Regions from separate parts of the Stappia indica genome, predicted to be linked through region 3. Evidence: riboswitches for the same ligand, from Rfam matches in the RefSeq annotation. Region 3 holds a riboswitch; each other region holds the start of a gene.
What was found. A riboswitch is a leader RNA that binds a small molecule or an ion and turns the genes downstream of it on or off. The one in region 3 is predicted to bind cobalamin.
Positions count from the first base shown of each region.

Region 1: another riboswitch for cobalamin. It lies ahead of cobU (bifunctional adenosylcobinamide kinase/adenosylcobinamide-phosphate guanylyltransferase); the one in region 3 lies ahead of GH266_RS19655 (TonB-dependent receptor plug domain-containing protein).
Region 2: another riboswitch for cobalamin. It lies ahead of GH266_RS22850 (energy-coupling factor ABC transporter permease); the one in region 3 lies ahead of GH266_RS19655 (TonB-dependent receptor plug domain-containing protein).
Region 4: another riboswitch for cobalamin. It lies ahead of GH266_RS23100 (DUF1636 family protein); the one in region 3 lies ahead of GH266_RS19655 (TonB-dependent receptor plug domain-containing protein).

Region 1 covers NZ_CP046908.1:4,829,622-4,834,083, reverse strand. Annotated here, with positions in the region: gene cobN (cobaltochelatase subunit CobN) at 1-1,528, opposite strand, end outside; gene cobW (cobalamin biosynthesis protein CobW) at 1,571-2,686, opposite strand; gene cobU (bifunctional adenosylcobinamide kinase/adenosylcobinamide-phosphate guanylyltransferase) at 2,683-3,258, opposite strand; cobalamin riboswitch at 3,384-3,609, opposite strand; tRNA gene GH266_RS22170 (tRNA-Asn) at 3,822-3,896, shown strand; gene GH266_RS22165 (TspO/MBR family protein) at 3,976-4,449, opposite strand.
Region 2 covers NZ_CP046908.1:5,024,662-5,029,123, reverse strand. Annotated here, with positions in the region: cobalamin riboswitch at 791-1,002, shown strand; gene GH266_RS22850 (energy-coupling factor ABC transporter permease) at 1,061-1,744, shown strand; gene GH266_RS22845 (HupE/UreJ family protein) at 1,922-2,539, shown strand; gene iolB (5-deoxy-glucuronate isomerase) at 2,789-3,595, opposite strand; gene iolE (myo-inosose-2 dehydratase) at 3,643-4,462, opposite strand, start outside.
Region 3 covers NZ_CP046908.1:4,226,742-4,231,203, reverse strand. Annotated here, with positions in the region: gene GH266_RS19655 (TonB-dependent receptor plug domain-containing protein) at 1-1,466, opposite strand, end outside; cobalamin riboswitch at 1,722-1,937, opposite strand; gene rnk (nucleoside diphosphate kinase regulator) at 2,363-2,794, shown strand; gene GH266_RS19645 (GreA/GreB family elongation factor) at 2,964-3,530, shown strand; gene GH266_RS19640 (sulfite exporter TauE/SafE family protein) at 3,571-4,314, shown strand; gene GH266_RS19635 (D-amino acid dehydrogenase) at 4,343-4,462, shown strand, end outside.
Region 4 covers NZ_CP046908.1:5,085,330-5,089,791, reverse strand. Annotated here, with positions in the region: gene GH266_RS23105 (GTP-binding protein) at 1-847, shown strand, start outside; cobalamin riboswitch at 1,164-1,412, shown strand; gene GH266_RS23100 (DUF1636 family protein) at 1,529-1,975, shown strand; gene GH266_RS23095 (ABC transporter ATP-binding protein) at 1,972-2,853, shown strand; gene GH266_RS23090 (ABC transporter substrate-binding protein) at 2,918-3,880, shown strand; gene GH266_RS23085 (FecCD family ABC transporter permease) at 3,884-4,462, shown strand, end outside.

The sequences.
Region 1 (4,462 bases), 600 kb from region 3:
GCTGGATGCCGACGACCGCATTACCGAAGCCCGTCACAGCGAGGCGGAACGCCCCCTCCTCCACATGCGGATCGTCTTGCGGCTCCCCCCAACGGGCGTTGACCGCCTCGCGCACCGCCTGCGGCAGCCGGGCGAAGGCCGCCGCGTAGTCGGCAAGCGGCAGCTCAGCGCCGCCATGGCGCACGCGGCGGGCGGCGATGTCGTTGGTCGGGCCGTCGCTGATCCGCGCCATCAGCTCGGCAGAACCCTGCGGCGCGCCGTCGATGCGGTAGCCCTCGATGGCAAGCGCCTGCAACAGGCGCGCGCAGGAGGCCGGCGTGTCGAGGCCGACGCCATTGGCAAGGCGCCCGTCCTTGTTGGGATAGTTGGCAAGGATCAGCGCCACCTTGCGCTCCGCCGCCGGGGTGGCGGCAAGACGGGCGATCCGCGCGGCCTGGGCGGCGACGAAGGCCACCCGGTCGGGCTTCGGCACGAAGCGCATGGTCGCGGACTGGGTCAGCGGATCGTGCGGCGCCTGCTCCTTGAACGAGACGGCGCGGGTGAGAATGCGCCCGTCCACCTCCGGCATCACCACATGCATGGCGAGATCGCGGATCGACAGGCCCTGGTCGGCGTCGCGCCAGCCCTCTTCCGAGGACGAGGAGAACACCACCTGCAGCACCGGCACGCCCGGCGCATCGAGCGGCGTTCCGCTGTGCGCCTCGCCGGCCTTCGAGACGGCGAAGGCGGTGGCGTTGAGCACCACGGCGGGCGGCGCCTCGGCGAAGAGCGCGGCCAGCACGGAGGCGGATTCGGCCTCCTTCAGCGAGGAGACGAAGATCGGCAGCGGGTTGATGCCCTCGCCCGCCAGAGCTTCGCACAGGGCCTCGACCGGCGCGGTCGCCGCGCTCTGCATCAAGGCCTTGTAGAAGACGATGGCGGCAACGGGGGCGGCAGGATCGGCCCAGGTCGCCCGCAGGTCGGCCAGCGTCGGGCGTGAGCGGCCGGGCAGCAGCAGGCCGGCGCGCGGCAGCGGGCGCGGCGGATCGGGCTCCTCCGCCCCGTCCAGCAGATGCGCGGCGTAGCGCAGGAAGTTGCCGAGATTCTCCGCCCCGCCCTCGGCGAGATAGCGCCACAGGTGCCTCACCTCGTCGACCGGCAGCGTGGAGCGGGCGGCGAGGTCCGCGTCCCAGCGGTCGTCGCCCGGCATCACCGCCAGATGCAGGCCGTGGCCGCGCGCCGTCTCGGTCAGCCGCTCGACGCCATAGGGCCAGTATTCCGCCCCGCCGAGCAGGCGCAGCACGACGAGGCGCGAGCCCGCCACCGTCTGCTCGGCATACATGTCGACCGAATAGGGGTGCGACAGGGCCATCAGGTTGGCAAGACGCAGGCTCGGCTGCCCCGCCCCGCCGCCCGCTGCCACAGCGGCGAGGGAGGCGAGTTCCGTATCGGCGGCCGACAGCACCACGACATCGGCCGGCGACTGGCCGAGATCGACCGCCTCGTCGCCCTGGTCGATGCGTCCGCTGCGCCCTGCGAGAATATGCATGCCGTCTCCTGCCCTGTCGCCGTGCCTAGCCTGCCGCCCGGATCAGGCCGCGAGCGCGCTGGCGAGCAGGCCCTCGACGCGGGCAAGGTCGAAGCCGGCAAGGCCGATCACAACGACCCGGCCGGGACCGCGTGCATCGCGTGCAAACCACGCCTCGACGCGCGGGCCGACCGCCTGCACCATCGCCGGGGCCGCCTTGCCCTCGATGCCGACCGCGCCCTTGATGCGCAGCACGCCGGGCACCGCCATGGCGGCGGCAACGCGCGCCTCCAGGTCCTTCAGCGAGGCCAGCGGGGCGAGCTCGACCACATGGCTGACGAAGTCGTCATGGTCGTGATGATGATGGTGATGATCGTGGTCATGATCGTCGTCGTCGTGATCATGGTCGTGGTCGTGGTCGTCGTGGTGATGATGCTCGTGATGGCTCTCGCGCCCGTGCATGTCCTCTTCCGAGGCGCTCATCCGGCCGAGCAGCACGTCGGCGGCGAGCATGCCCTTTTCCGCCGCAACGATCTCCACCGCCGCGCGAACCCGGCCGGCGACCTCGGCGCGCACGCGCTCCAGCGTCGCCGCGTCGACGAGATCGGCCTTGTTCAGCACGACGAGATCGGCGCAGACCAGCTGGTCCTCGAACAGTTCCTCCACCGGGCTGTCGTGGTCCAGCGCCTCGTCGGCGGCGCGCTGCGCGGCCAGCGCCACCTCGTCGCCCGTCACCCGCCCTTCGGCGACGGCCGCCACATCCACCACCGTCACCACCGCGTCCACCGTCACCCGGTTCCGGACGCTCGGCCAGGAAAAGGCGCGCACCAGCGGCTGCGGCAGGGCAAGGCCCGAGGTCTCGATGACGATGTGGTCCGGCGCCTCGTCACGGGCGATCAGCATTTCCATGGTGGGGAGGAAATCGTCGGCGACGGTGCAGCAGATGCAGCCGTTGGTCAGTTCCACCACCTCTTCCGCGGCGCAGTCCGGATCGGCGCAGCCGTCAACCAGAGAGCCGTCGAAGCCCATGTCGCCGAACTCGTTGACGATGAGGGCGATGCGCTTGCCCTTCGCCTCGCGCAGCAGGTTGGAGAGCAGGGTCGTCTTGCCGGCCCCCAGGAAGCCGGTGACGATGGTGGCCGGGATCTTGCCGGCAGTGCGGGGCGTGGAAGCGGTCATAGACGGATCTCCGGCTGGAGGTGGGATGGCTTGAGAACGAGCGGCAGGCCGGCGGCGACAAGCACCGCTACATCGGCGAGTTCCGCGATGCGGCGATTGAGGCGACCCTGCTCGTCGCGAAAGCGGCGGGCGAGCGCGTTGTCGGGCACGATGCCCGAGCCGACCTCGTTGGTGACGAGAACGACGGGGCCGGGCGCGGCACGCAGCGCCCCGGCGAGCCGGGCCGTTTCCGCTTCCGGATCGGCCTCGGCGAATATGAGGTTGCTGAGCCACAGCGTCAGGCAATCGACGAGGATGGCGCGCCCCTCCGTGCTTTCGGCGGCGATGACGCCGGTCAGATCGCGCGGCTCCTCGATGGTGCGCCAGCCCTCGCCCCGCTGGTCGCGGTGGCGGTCGATGCGCTGGTGCATCTCGTCGTCGAAGGGCGTGCAGGTGGCGACATAGACGCGCTCGCGCTGCGACGCGTTCACCAGCCCTTCGGCATAAAGGCTCTTGCCCGAGCGTGCGCCGCCCGTCACCAGCACGGTGCGGGCCGTGACCTGTACAGAACCGGATGCGGGAGCATCGCTCACGCGCAGGTCTCCCCGCGGCTGGATATGCCGGGAGAGCTGAAGCGGCGGGCGCCCTTCAACGGGAACATTCTGGCCTCCTGCCGTCCACCCGACGGCGCGTGACGTTTCGGGCCGGGCCCTTGAGAAAGGGTCCGGATGATCCGGCTCGTCTCCTGGCTCGCGGGTCAATGCCTCGCCCTGCCCTTCCCGGACCGAAAGGCCCAGTGGTTCACGCAGGAAGGCTCGCCGCTCACAGTTGCGGGGGCAGCTGCGGATTCGGGAGCCCGATTTGGGTCCTCCCCCACCGCATTCCGACTTTCCCCTTTCATCGGACTTCGTCCGTCAGAAAGGACCGGAGGATGACGACTCATAGCCTGCCGAAGGGGCCCGCGTCCAGCAGCGAGGCGGAAAGGCCTTGCATGCCTTCCGCTGCGGAGCATTTGCCGACGCAGGCGAAAAAGCCCCGATACCCGCGGCGCGCTCCGACTGTGGAAAAGTTTTGCGACAAAGGGCTTGGCAAGCGGCGGCGCAGTTTGCTATACGCCTGCCACCGACGCGGTGCAGCTGCCCCGCGTGACTTGTGATCCCCGGTAGCTCAGTGGTAGAGCAAGCGGCTGTTAACCGCTTGGTCGCTGGTTCGAATCCGGCCCGGGGAGCCACTCCTTCTCCAATTCTTCCAAATATCCGATCTGCTGCCACCGCACGACGCATCGCGCCGCGCGGTGATTTGCGTTGCCCTCACCCCTCCCGGTTCAGCTGCCAGATCGAGAAGTTCAGCGCGGCGGCGAAGGTGACCCAGGCGAGATAGGGCACGAGCAGCAGCGCTGCGAGCATGTGCAACGGCCAGAACAGTAGAATCGTCGCGACAATCGACAGCCACACCAGCACGATGTCGATCATGCCGAGGTCCGGGCGGTGCAGGCCGAAGAACAGCGGCGTCCAGATGCCGTTGAGCACCAGCTGGATGCCGTAGACGGTGAACGGCAGGGCGGCACCTGCAAAGCCCGCCTCGCGCCAGACCAGCCAGCCGGACACCGCGATCATCACGTAGAGCACCGTCCAGACCGGCGCGAACAGCTTGTTGGGCGGTCGCCAGGACGGCTTCTTCAGCTGCTCGTACCACTCGCCGGGGCGGAACAGCGCCCCGGTCAGGGCGGCGAGAAAACAGGCTGCCAGAAACCCGAAAAGAGCCGGCAGGGTGGACGCATCCATGAGCTTTGCCTCG
Region 2 (4,462 bases), 800 kb from region 3:
AGGGGAAGCCAGGGCCGCGCCACTTTCTCAGGCTGTCATCAACTCAGATCGTTGAGGTGGTCTCTCAGTCCGGCAGTGAAGACGACGACGATCTTTCGCAACTCGGCGAGGAAAGCACGTCGTCCGCCTCACCCAAGGGCTGTCGTCCCGGTTTCGGCGAAGCCGAAGACCGGGAACCAGTACCCCCGAACGGTTCGGGCGAGGCCTCAGCGCTGCCGCAGGAACGCCGGTGGTGGCTAGCTTCGCGCTGCCATCAGCCCCGGCGGATACTGGACGCCTGCCTGCGCAGGCGTGACAGCGGAGGGTGGAACGAGTGCCGCCCGCCTCACGTCCGCTCTGGAAACCAATAGACCCCGGGTCGCGCTACGCTTGCCCGGGGTGACCTCGGTGGGGTGGGTGGGGTGACGGCGGAGGCATGACCTTGCATCTCCTCCGAGGTCATCCCGGCCGCAGGCGAAGCCGGAGAGCCGGGAACCATTGGCAACCCCGGCAGGTGTTCTTCGCTCCAACCTCCCCTGGCGTCATTCCGGGCAAGCGAAGCGCGACCCGGAACCGGAGAGGCACGGTGCCCGCCCCCATGCCCGAGCGCGTCCGCAAGCGCCCCCGGCTCCCCGGTCCCGGATCGTCGGCCTTCGGCCTCGTCCGGGAAGACGCGGGGAACGGTCGAGTGCCACAAGCACCCGCTGCGGATGCCGATGGTTTCCGCCTCTGCCTGATTTCCCGGCGGGAAACGCCGTATTGCGAACAGGATCGGACGAAAATTGATCTTGTCACACCGACGCCCCGCCCTCTAGCATTGCAGATCGATGGTACCCGCGAGGCAAAGCCGGACGCGGGTGAAAAGGGAACACGGCGAGGCGTACCCAACAGGGACCGAATCCGTGGCTGCCCCCGCAACTGTGAGCGGCGAGCGCTGTCCGAATGCCACTGGCCCCAAGCCGGGAAGGTGGACAGGCGCAATGAACCGCGAGCCAGGAGACCTGCCATCGGCCGCGGCGCGAGCCTTTCTCGCGTCTTTCCCATAGCTCCGCGCACGGTGGGTGCGCCAAGGAGGCTGAACATGCATATCGAACCCGGCGTCGTCGACGGCGCCAAGATCCTTCTCAGCGTGGCGACCGCTGCCGCCTCCGTCGGCCTGATCGGCAAGATGGCGATCGATACGATACGCCGCGACGGGGGCTTTGCCGCCCTGGTGGTCCGCTCGGTGATCGCGACCGCGCTGGTCTTCTGTTTCTTCGAGGTGCTGCCGACCAAGCCGGTCGGCGTGTCCGAGGTCCACGTCATTCTCGGCTCGACGCTCTATCTGATTTTGGGCGCCGGTCCGGCCGGCATCGGCCTTGCGCTCGGCCTGCTCACCCAGGGCCTGTTCTTCGCGCCGGCCGACCTGCCGCAATACGGCATGAACCTGACGACGCTGATCGTGCCGCTCTTCGCCATGAGCCTGCTGGCGCGCAACATCATCCCGGCGAAGACCGCCTACAAGGACGTCAGCTACAAGCAGGCGCTGGCCTTGTCGACCAGCTACCAGGGCGGCATCGTCGTCTGGGTCGCCTTCTGGGCGCTCTATGGCGGCGGCTTCAGCGCCGAGAACCTTGCCAATGTCGGCAGCTTCGGCCTCGCCTACCTGACGGTGATCATCGTCGAGCCGGTGGTCGACCTTGCCGTGCTCGCCGGCGCCAAGCTGTTCGACAAGGCCCGCACCGGCCTCGTCTTCCAGCAGCGCCTCTACCACGCTGCCGCCTGACGGCACGCCTTGCCGGCCGCACGTTGCGGCCGGTTTCCTTTCGGGGCCACGCCTCCAACACCTTGGAACCGGCGACCTGAAAAACAGCCTGAAAGAAAGAGAAGCCTGACAGGACCCGAAGCACTGGCGCGACCCATTCCGGGGCGTCCTGATCGACTTGAGAAAAGGATCGACTGCATGACGAGGTTCACCCTTTCCCGGCGCGCCCGCGCCGCCGCCTTCGCCGCGACCTCCGCCGCCCTGGCGCTTACCGCGACGCCGGCCCTTGCCCATCTCAATCCCGGCGAGCACGGCTCCTTCGCCGCCGGCTTCAGCCACCCGCTGTTCGGCGCCGACCACATCCTGGCGATGATCGCCGTCGGCCTGTGGGCCTGGCAGATCGGCGGCCGCGCTGTCGCCCTCGTGCCGGCCGCCTTCGTCGGCACCATGCTGCTCGGCTTCGCCCTCGCGCTTGCCGGCGTCTCCCTGCCCTTCGTCGAGCCGGCGATCCTCGCCTCGGTCGTGGCGCTCGGCCTGCTCGTGGCGCTGGCCGTCCGGCTGCCGGTTGCCGGCTCGGCCGCCGTCGTCGCCGCCTTCGCCCTGTTCCACGGCCATGCCCATGGCGGCGAGATCGGCGCGGCAACCCAGTTCGCCTACGGCGCCGGCTTCGCCCTCGCCACCGCCCTGCTGCATGCCGCCGGCATCGCGCTCGGCAATGGCCTCGGCAAGCTCGCCTCCTCGCGCGGCCACGCCCTGACCCGGGTGCTCGGCGGCCTGACGGCGCTCGCTGGTGCCGCCCTGCTCATCGGTGGGTGAGCGGCCACCACTTTACCGCCCTCAGCCCGAGCGGGGATAACCCGCTCGAGCGGGTGCTTTTCGGCCCGTGACCCGGTCCGGAGGCAGGTTTTCGCGAGATTGAGAGCGCATTCTCGAAATTCGCGCCGTTTGCATCGGAATTTTGCAAAATCCGTCTCGAAATTTGCGAGGCCGGGAACACGCATGAAAACGCCCGGGCGAGCGAGACCTCGTCCGGGCGTTTTTCGTTTGAATATCAGCCTCTTAAACCTAGGCCTTCGCGTCTCGCTGCGCGATCCAGTCGTGGTCTGGGTGGTTCTTGAAGCGCCATTTGCGCAAGGGGCCGGCCATCACGTTCAGATAGTACATCTGGTAGCCGTAGGGCGCGCCGCACGGATGGTGGCCTTTCGGGACCAGCACGACGTCGCCGTCCGACACCGCCATCGTCTGGTCGAGGCTGCCGTCCTCGGTGAAGACGCGCTGGATGCCGAAGCCCGTCGACGGGTCGAGACGGTGGTAATAGGTCTCTTCCAGATAGGTCATGTCGGGATAGTTGTCCTCGTCGTGCCGGTGCGGCGGATAGGACGACCAATGGCCCTGCGGCGTGAAAACCTCGGTCACCAGCAGGCTGTCGGCGACGTCCTTGTCCTCCATCGCGATGGGATGGATGTAGCGGGTATTGGTGCCCTTGCCGCGCTCCTCGAAACCGATGTTCTCGATCATGCCGGCCTCGTGCCCGCCGCTGCCCGGCGCGGTACACACGGCCAGCGTCAGCTCGGTCGTCGCCCTAGCCTCCCAGGTCGAGCCGTTCGGCACATAGAGGCAGTGCGGCGGCTTGCGCTCGAAGACGCTCAACCGATCGCCCCGCTCGCCGAAGGAGACCCCGCCGGCGCTCAGCTCGGCCCGTCCCTCGACCAGCACCAGGATCGCCTCGCGCTCGCCCGTCGCCTCGCTCGCGCTCTCGCCCGGCGCCAGCCGGTAGAGCGTGAACCCCACATAGGACCAGCCGGCGCTCTGCGGCGTGATGTCGTGCACCTTGCCGTGCTTACCCTTTGGTTTCACCAGCAGATCGGCCATGGCATCGCTCTCCCTGATTGTCTGCGCCCGGGCTTTGCGGCCCCGGCTTATCCCCGGTCGAGGCCGGTCTCGCGGGCGAGCGCCTTCAGCGCCTTGAGGCCCATCGACTGGTAGGTGACGGGATCGCGAACCTCCGGGTCCTGCTCCGCCTCGATGACCAGCCAGCCCGAATAGTCGTGCTCCGCGGCGGTCTGCAGCACCGGCGCGAAATCGACCCCGCCTTCGGGATCGCCCGGCACGGTGAACACGCCCCGGCGTACGCCTTCCAGGAAGCTCAGCCCCTCCTCGCGAACCTGCGCCATCACATCCGGACGCACGTTCTTGGCGTGGATATGTGAAACACGGCCCATGTGCTTTGCGGCAAGCCGCGCCGGATCGCCGCCGCCGAAATACGCGTGGCCGGTGTCGAGCAGCAGCCGCGTCGCCGGGCCGGTCAGCTCCATCAGCGCGTCGATTTCCTCTTCGCTTTCAATGATGGTGCCCATGTGATGGTGGTAGACCAGCGGCACGCCTTGCGCCGCGCAATGGGCCGCGACCTTCTCCAGATCGGCGCAAAAGGCGGCGAACCGGTCCCTGTCGAGACGCGGTCGGTCGTTGACCGCAACCCCGTCATTGCCGTGGATAGCGTTGGAGGTCTCGCAGGCGATCAGCACCGGCGAGCCCATCGCCTTCAGCCGCGCCAGATGCTCGCCGATGGCCTCGATCTCGGTCTCGGCCGAGCGGGTCAGCAGATGCAGCGAGTACCAGGCCGAGACGAACTTCAGCCCGTGCGGCGCCAGCGTTTGCGCGAGCTCGGCTGGATCGGTCGGAAACTTGTGGCCGTTCTCGATGCCGTCGAAGCCGATCTCGGCGGCCTGCGACAGGCAG
Region 3 (4,462 bases):
GAGGAGCCGACGCCCGGCACCCACGGCGTCCAGATCTCGTCTTCCAGCCGCTCGTTGAAATAGGTCACGTCGGCGACCGCCCGCCCGTCCCAGAACCGTTGCTCGATGCCGATGTCCCAGGCGAAGTTCTTCTCCGGCTGCAGGTTCGGGTTGCCGGTGAAGGTCGCCGGGATGAAGCCGAACTGCTCGGAAAAGGTCGGGTTGGTGACGCCGGTGCCGACGGAGGCGTGGAACCGCGTGCCGGTCTCGTGCAGCTGATAGGCGGCGCTGGCGCTGTAGGTCAGCGTGTCCTTGAACTGGTCGTTGCGGTCGTAGCGCAGGCCCGCACTGAAGAACAGGGCGTCGAGGAACTCGCCGCGATACTCGGCGACATAGCTGGTCAGGTCGCGCTGCTTGCCGGGGATCTGCGAGGGATCGAAGGCGGGAAACGCGTTCTTGTAGTGCTCGCGCTCCCATTCGATGGCACCCGTCAGGCTGTGCTCGGCATCGAGGAAGTCCGGCGTCGCCGCCGTCACCGTCGCCTGATAGCTCAGGTGCAGCCGGCGGTCGTCATTGCCGTTCATGCTGCCGCCGTTGAGGCCGCGGCGCTCCAGGCCGGTGTATTCGGCGCGCGCCTTCTGCACCAGGCGGTCGTCGAACAGCGACCAGGACAGGCCGACGCCGGTGTAGAACTCCTTCGTCGCGTTGTGGCCGGGCGTGTCGATGACGAGGCCTTCGGTCGGCGTCGGCGGCCAGGCGGAGTCCTGGTCGTCCGTGTCCGACTTGCGGTCGACATAGCGGGCGCTGAGGTCGAGGCTCAGGGCGTCGGTGATGTCCCAGTTGAAGCGGCCGTTCAGCGTGGCGTTGCGGTCGCCGTCCTTTTCCGAGCCGAACTGCGAGATGTTGAAACCTTCGTTCTGGCGCCAGGCGCCGGAGACCGCGATGTCGTATCTCTCGCCGCCGCCGCGCACGCCCACATGCCCGGCCACCGTCTTGTCGGTGCCCAGCTCGGTCCGGCCGGTGATTTCCAGGTCGTTGCGGATGCCGCCCTTGGTGGTGATGGCGATCACGCCGGAGCTGGCATTGGAGCCGTAGATGGCGCTTTGCGGGCCGCGCAGCACCTCGATCCGGTCGATATCGGCGACCTGCAGCCCGCCGAAGTCGAACTCGCCGCTGGAGGTCGCCGCCACCTCGACGCCGTCGATCAGCACCAGCACATGGTTGGCTTCCGAGCCGCGGATGCGGATCTGCGTCATGCCGCCATTGCCGCCGGTGCGAGACACGGCAAGGCCCGGCACCTTGCGCAGCGCATCGGCGACATAGCGCGTCTGCGTCGTCTCCAGCTCCTCACCGGTGATCACCGTATGCGCCCGGCCCACGGCCTCGGCGGCGACCGGCGTGCGCCCGGCCGACACGACGATCCGGCGAAGCTGCGTCGGTTCCTCTTCAAAGCCCTGGGCACGGGCATCGCCCGGCGCCGCACCCACGACAGCTCCCATTCCGGCCCCAACCACGGCAGCCAACGGCCCGGCGCGCAAGGCGCCACGCAAAATCGAACTCATCCAGACACACCCCTGACGTGCGCCGAAACGCCCCTCGGCGCTCCGTCGCGATACGGCACGAGCCGGCGAACGCGGGCGCGCCCCCCCGCGCGAAGACGCAAGGAAGCGGCCTGCGGGCGCAGGCGGTTTTCGGGTGTCACCTCAACGGAAAGCCGCGCCTCGACACACCCCGTATCGAAGGTCGGGTGACCGACAGGGGCAGGTCTCCTGGCTCACGGGTCATCGCGGACATTCACCTTCCCAACCCTGCCTTTGCCGGCAGGATCAGTGGCCTTCGAACGTCCACTCTCCGTTCACAGTTGCGGGGGCAGCCACGGTTTCGGTCCCTGTTGGGTACGCCTCACCGTGTTCCCTTTTCATCCGGACATGTCCGGAACCTCTGTCGCCTCGAATGAGAGCGGTTTCGCGCGCCAGAGTCAATCTCCTGTCAATGTCCTGAATGCAGGTGCAGCCGGACGCTGCGTTAGATGACTTCCCGGCGCGGCGGGGCGCGAGGCGCGCTCGCCTGAGCAGGCGAATCCACCCCTTGTCCGGCATCCCGCAAAGCCACGACTTGACTTTCTCCCCGCAAGCACCGACCTTCGGGGGATGTACACGACCGCTCCGCGCCTGCTTTCCATTTTCAGGGTGTGCCCCATCGCGGGACACTGACCCCCGGCTAGGTCGCGTCGCGCCCCGGCCGCGGGGCACAGGCCGGCTCGTCCCCTCACGGGCAGACAGCAGGCCACACAGGCGGCGAACAACTTCCCACAACAGATCATGACCGCTCGACGCGCGCTCTCGTGCGTCGGCGGCCTTACAACATTGCAAGGATGCCGAGAATGGCTCCAGCCACCCAGAAGAAGCGCAAGCCCGCCATCACCGTGACCCGCTCGGACCACGAGCGGCTGTCCGGGCTTGCCGACTCCATTTCCACCCGCAATCCCGCTGTCGCGGATCAGCTGGCGAGCGAGCTCGACCGCGCCCGCGTCGTCGACGACCGGCGCATTTCCGCCGATGTCGTGCGCATGGGATCGCGGCTGCGTTTCACCACCGATGCCGGCGAGGACCGCACCGTGACGCTGGTCTTCCCGGGCGATGCCAATATCGCCGAGGGCAAGATCTCCGTCCTCACCCCGATCGGCGCCGCCTTGATCGGCCTGTCCGCCGGCCAGTCCATCGACTGGACCTCGCTGGACGGGCGCACCCACCGGCTGACCGTGGAGAGCGTCGAGCTCCCCGTCCCGGCCGGGGCCGAGGCCCGGCCGGCATGACTGCCGCCACCGCACCGACCACCGAGCCGAAGCCGCGCGACCGGCTGGCGATTTTCGGAGGGTGTCTCATCGCAGGATCCTAACCCCTGTGCCGCGACTGAACGCGGCCAGGGGAACTCCGATCCGTTTCACCTTTGCCGCTCCGCGGACGGAGCGCTGGAGACCTGCGATGTCCATCGACACCTGCATCCTGACCACCAAGGACTTCACCATTCTCGAGGTGATGCGCGACCGCCGCCGCGGCCGCGAGGACCCTCTCGTGCCGATCCTCAAGCGCAAGATCGAGGCGGCCACCATCGTCTTCCGCGAGGACGTGCCGGAGACGGTCGCCACCTTGAGCAGCCGCGTCACCTATGCCGTCGACGGCCGCACGCCCGACACGCGGGTGATCTCGCACGACCACCTGTCCATGCCGATGGGCATGTTCCTGCCGATCACCACCCGGCGGGGGCTGGCCCTGCTCGGCCTGTCGGAGGGCGAGGAATTCGTTCTGACGGACGCCTCCGGCCGCCAGGAGCGGATCGTGCTGCAGAAGGTGCACTACCAGCCGGAAGCGGCCCGCCGCAGCGGCGGCAATGGCGGCAGCGAGGCCGGCGAGACGGCAGCGCAGGCGATGCCGGAGCCGGCGCGCCGCCGTCCCGTGCTGAAACTGGTGCATGGCGCCCTGGCAGGCGCAGACCGCCATCGCGCCGGCGGATATAACGGGCCGGAAGAGCCCGGCCCCTCGGCTGCCTGAGGGAAATCCGCGCAAGGGACAAGAGAGAGGACACCCACCCATGCTCGACTACATGGTGCTGGCGGCGGCCGCGTTCGCCGCCGGCATGCTCAACACGATCGCGGGAGGCGGCACGTTCCTGACCTTCCCCGCGCTCGTCTTTACCGGCGTGCCGGTGGTCGCGGCCAATGCGACCAGCGCGGTCGCCGTGCTTCCCGGCTATCTCGGCGGCGTCGCCGGCTTTCGCAAGGAGATCGCCGCCCTCGACCGGGCGCTTCTTGCCAAGGTCGTTATCGCCACCGCGGTCGGCGGCTTCATCGGCTCGCTGCTGCTGCTGGTCTCCTCCAACGAGGCCTTCTCGGCCGTCGTCCCCTTCCTGCTGCTGCTTGCAACGCTCGCCTTCGCCTTCGGCGACCGGCTGCAGGGCTGGGCGCGCCGCCGCCGGCTTGCGCCCGGCGGGCCTGTTGGCACGATCCTCGTGTCGATCTATGGCGGTTATTTCAACGGCGGCCTCGGCATCGTGCTGCTGGCGCTGTTCTCGCTGTGGGGCATGCGCGATCTCAACGCCATGAACGGGCTCAAGACCGCCCTCTCCTTCGTCCTTTCCGCCATTTCGGTCGCGACCTTCGCCGCGGCCGGTCTCGTCAGCTGGCCGCAGGCCGTGCTGATGATGGTCGCCGCCACCATCGGCGGCTATGCCGGCGCGCCGGTGGCCAAGGCCCTGCCGCGACAGGCAGTGCGGGCCATCGTCATCACGGTCGGCACGGTGATGAGTATCGTCTTCTTCTGGCGCCTCTTCTCCTGAGGGTGCCGCAACATCGGGCAGTCAAGTCATGAAGGTTCTGGTTCTCGGCGGCGGCGTCATCGGAGTGGCGACCGCCTGGTATCTCGCCCGCGCCGGCCACGAGGTCGAGGTGATCGAGCGCCGCGAGGCGGCAGGCATGGAAACGAGC
Region 4 (4,462 bases), 860 kb from region 3:
GGGCGAGAGCCTGAGCGACGTGGCGCGGCTCGACTCGATGGTGACGGTGGTGGATGCGGCAAGCCTCCTGAAGGACTACGGCTCCACCGACTTCCTCACAGAGCGGGGAGAATCGCTCGGCGAGGAGGACGAGCGCACGCTGGTCGACCTGCTCGTCGACCAGATCGAGTTCGCCGACACGATCATCCTCAACAAGGTGAGCGATGCCCGCCCGCAGGACCTTGCAGCCGCGCGCCAGATCGTGCGCGGTCTGAACCCGGACGCGGTGGTGATGGAAACCGACCGCTCGGCGGTCCCCTTGCGCGACGTGCTGGGCACCGGCCGTTTCGACTTCGAAAAGGCGCATGAACATCCGCTGTGGTTCAAGGAGCTGAACGGCTTTGCCGACCATGTGCCGGAAACGGAGGAATACGGCATCCGCTCCTTCGTCTACCGGGCGCGCCGGCCCTTCGCCCCGCGCGCGCTGAGCCGCTTCGTGCACAAGAGCTGGCCGGGGGTGATCCGCGCCAAGGGCTTCTTCTGGCTGGCGACGCGGCCGCAGTTCGTCGGCGAGATCAGCCAGGCCGGCGCCTTCGTCACCACCGAAAAGCGCGGATTGTGGTGGTCGGCGGTGCCGCGCCAGCACTGGCCCGAGTCGCCCGACTGGCGGCGGGCGATGGAGCCCTACATGCATCCCGTGTGGGGCGACCGGCGGCAGGAGATCGTCTTCATCGGCACCGCCGGCATGGATGAAGCGGCGATCCGGGCCGAGCTCGACGCGGCACTGGTCGCCGACACCGGCTTCCATCCGGAGCGCTGGACCGGGCTCGACGACCCCTTCCCCGCCTGGGGCAGCGCGGCGGCCTAGGTCGTGAACTCATAATTCTGACGAGAAACGGTATGCCCGAACCCGATCGGATACAAGAAGCAAGACCGCAGGAAACCATCAGGTTTTCAAGGGTTTGCGACGCTGTTGCCGGCGGGTTCCGGCATACCCGAAGGGCGTCGGTCGAGCTGCGATCTGCGGCGTCGGACCGCTCGGCCGGGGGACCTGCCCCGGCCCTCGCGATCCTCCTGGCATATCTTTGCCCGACCGGACGCCGTTTCCGGCACAATTATGAGTCCACGACCTGAACCAGCGACGATGGCTTTGGGTGATTGGCCTTGAAGCGGTCCCCGTCATCTGCCAGTTTGGCGGCGATGGTTGCCGACGGCCGAACCGCCAGAGGCATGAAAAGGGAACACGGTGAGGCGTACCCATCAGGGGCCGAGACCGTGGCTGCCCCCGCAACTGTAAGCGGCCGGGGCCGACGTCCTTTACCGGACGAATGGCCCAGGCCCAGCCGCACGATGCCACTGCCCGAAGCCGGGCGGGAAGGCGCGGCCGGGCCGGACCCGCGAGCCAGGAGACCTGCCATCTCCCGCAACGACGACCGGACGGGGTGTTCCGGGAAGGTAGCCATGACACGCAACGATTCCATCTTCCGCCCATCCAGGGTCTTTGTCCGCAGCCTGCCGAACCTTGCGGCCGAACGCGCGGGGCAGCGCCATGGCGCATGATCTCGCGCTCGGCGAACGCCGCATGGAGGCAGCGCCTGAAATGCGCCGGCACTGCATCACCGTATGCACCACCTGCCGGGACCCGGAAACGCGCGCGCGCCCGGGTGCGGACCTCATCGAGACCCTGAACGCGGCGCTTGCCGAAAACGGTCTGGCGCATGTGAGCGTTGAGGGCGCGGCCTGCATGGCCGGCTGCTCGCGCCCCTGCACGGTCGCCTATCAGGCCGAGTGCAAGGCGAGCTATCTCTTTGGCGACATCGAGCCGGCGCGCGACGTGGAGACGCTTGTCGCCTTCGCCCGGCAATATGCCGAGCTCGAGGACGGCTGGTGCTCCTCGCTGCAGCGCCCGGACGGGCTGAAGGGCAAGACGCTGGCGCGCATGCCCGCCCTGCCCGCTTTCGCCCCCGGAGTGCCGGGGCGGAGGGACAGCGCATGAGCCATCACAGCGGAACCCCGGTGGTGCTGGAGCTGCAAAAGGTCGGCTACCGGCCGCGCGGCGCGGATGCGCTCCTCTCCGACCTGACGCTGCATGTGCATGACGGCGAGATCCTCGTCGTCGCCGGGCCCAATGGTGCCGGCAAGTCGACGCTGATCCGGCTGATCGCCGGGCTGAGCGAACCGACCGGCGGCGAGATGCGGCTCGGCGGCAAGCCGTATCGCGACGTGCCTATCACCGAGCGCGCCCGCATCATCGCCTATGTCGGCCAGAGCGAGGAAAGCTGCGACCGGCTGACCGTCTCGCAATATGTCTCGCTCGGCCAGCTGCCGCATCACCGCACCGGCGGGCGCGAGGCGAGCACCAGGGCGACCGACGAGGCGCTGGCGCTGGCCGACCTGACGCGGTTTGCCGGCCGGCGCATGGGCGAGATCTCCGGCGGCGAACGCCAGCGGGCGAAGATCGCCCGCGCCGTCTGCCAGCGCCCGCGCATCCTGGTGCTGGACGAGCCGACCAACCATCTCGATCCGCTGGCGCGCGGCGAGCTGCTCAGCCTCGTCTCCGGCCTCGGCATCACCGTGGTGGCGGCCCTGCACGACCTCACCCTGATCGAAGCCTTCGCCAGCCATGTGGCGCTGATCCAGGACGGACGGCTGGTCGCCCACGGCCACCCGGTCGAGGTGCTGTCGAGCGAGCGGGTGCGCGCGGTCTTCAGCGTCGACATGCACCGGATGCAGCATCCGGTCGAGGCCCGCCAGATCAGCGTGCTGGACATCCCGATCGAAGGGCGGTTCGGCGCCGCAACCCTGCCGGGAGAGGCACCCCGACCAGCCGCACCCGGTGCTCCGCATCTGCGTGCGGTGGCAACGCGCGGCTGAGCCGCGCCCTCACCTTTTTCCAGAGTTTTCACGGTTTTTCATCCTCACCAGGAGTCTGTCCCCCATGACCCGTTCCGGCCTCAAGCGCCTGTCCCTGTTCGCCGCCGCGATGGCCTTCGCCGCGCCGGCCCTCGCCTTTCCCGTCACCGTCGACAATTGCGGGACGCCGCTGACCTTCGAGGCGGCGCCCGAACGCATCGTGGTGCAGGACATCAACATGAGCGAGATGGCCTTCGCGCTCGGCCTGCAGGACCGCATGGTCGGCGTCAGCGGCATCAGCGGCTGGTACAAGACCAGCGAGGCGTTCGACCGCAAGCGCGGCGACATCCCCGAGATCGCGCCGAAATATCCGACGCTGGAAAATCTCGTTGCCGCCGATCCGGATCTGTTCTTCGCCGGCTGGTATTACGGCATGAAGCCGGGCGGCGACGTTACCCCCGACACGCTGGCGCCGCACGGCATCAAGACGCTGATCCTCACCGAAAGCTGCGTCCATCTGGACAAGGCGCGGCCCAAAGCCTCGCTCGACCTGCTCTATGGCGACATGCTGCGGCTCGGCACGATCTTCGGCAAGGAGACCGAGGCGCAGGCGCTGGTGGACGGCTGGAAAGCGCGGATGGCGGAGCTCGCCGCGCGCATCGGCGAGAACCGCGAGATGAAGGTGTTCCTCTACGATTCCGGCGAGGACAAGCCCTTCACCGCCGGGCGCTTCGCCATGCCGACGGCAATGATCGAGGCGGCCGGCGGGCGCAACGTCACCGCCGAAATGGAGACCAGCTGGGGCACCACCTCGTGGGAGGCGGTGGCGGCGGCCGACCCGCAGTTCATCATCCTGCTCGACTACCAGGACGGCGGCGGGGCGGACAAGCTGCGCGCCTTCCTGGAAGCCCATCCGGTGATGAGCCAGACCGAAGCTGTGAAGAACGCCCGCTATCTGCCTCTGCGCTATGAGGAACTGACGCCGGGACCGGCGAACATCGAGGGCATCGAGCGGCTCGCCCGAGCGATGCATCCGGAGGCGTTCTGAGCCATGCGGCTGGCGCTGGTCCTGACGGTAAGCCTGCTCGCGGTCATCGCGCTGCTGGTGGCCGCCGTTGCCATCGGCTCGACGCCGCTGCCGGTGCGCGCGGTGATCGACGCGCTGGCCGGCGGCGACGGGCCGACGGCGCGCATCGTCATGGACCTGCGCCTGCCGCGGGCGCTGCTGGCGCTGCTGGTTGGGGCCGGGCTCGGCACGGTCGGCTGCCTGCTGCAGACGACGACGCGCAACGACCTGGCCGATCCGTTCCTGTTCGGCCTGTCCTCGGGCGCGGCGGCCGGGGCGGTGCTGGTGATCACCGTCACCGGCGATCTTCTCGGCCTGTGGACGCTGCCGCTCGCCGCCTTTGCCGGCGGCATGGCCGCCTCGGTGATCGTGCTGGCGCTGATCGCCCGGCTCGGCGACCGGGGGCCGGCACGGCTGGTGCTGGCGGGGCTTGCGGTCTCGTTCCTGTTCATGGCGCTGACCAACTACCTGGTCTTTGCCGGCGACCAGCGGGCCGCCCATTCCGTGCTGTTCTGGACGCTGGGCGGGCTCGGCCTTGCCCGCTGGGACCTGTTGCCGATCGCG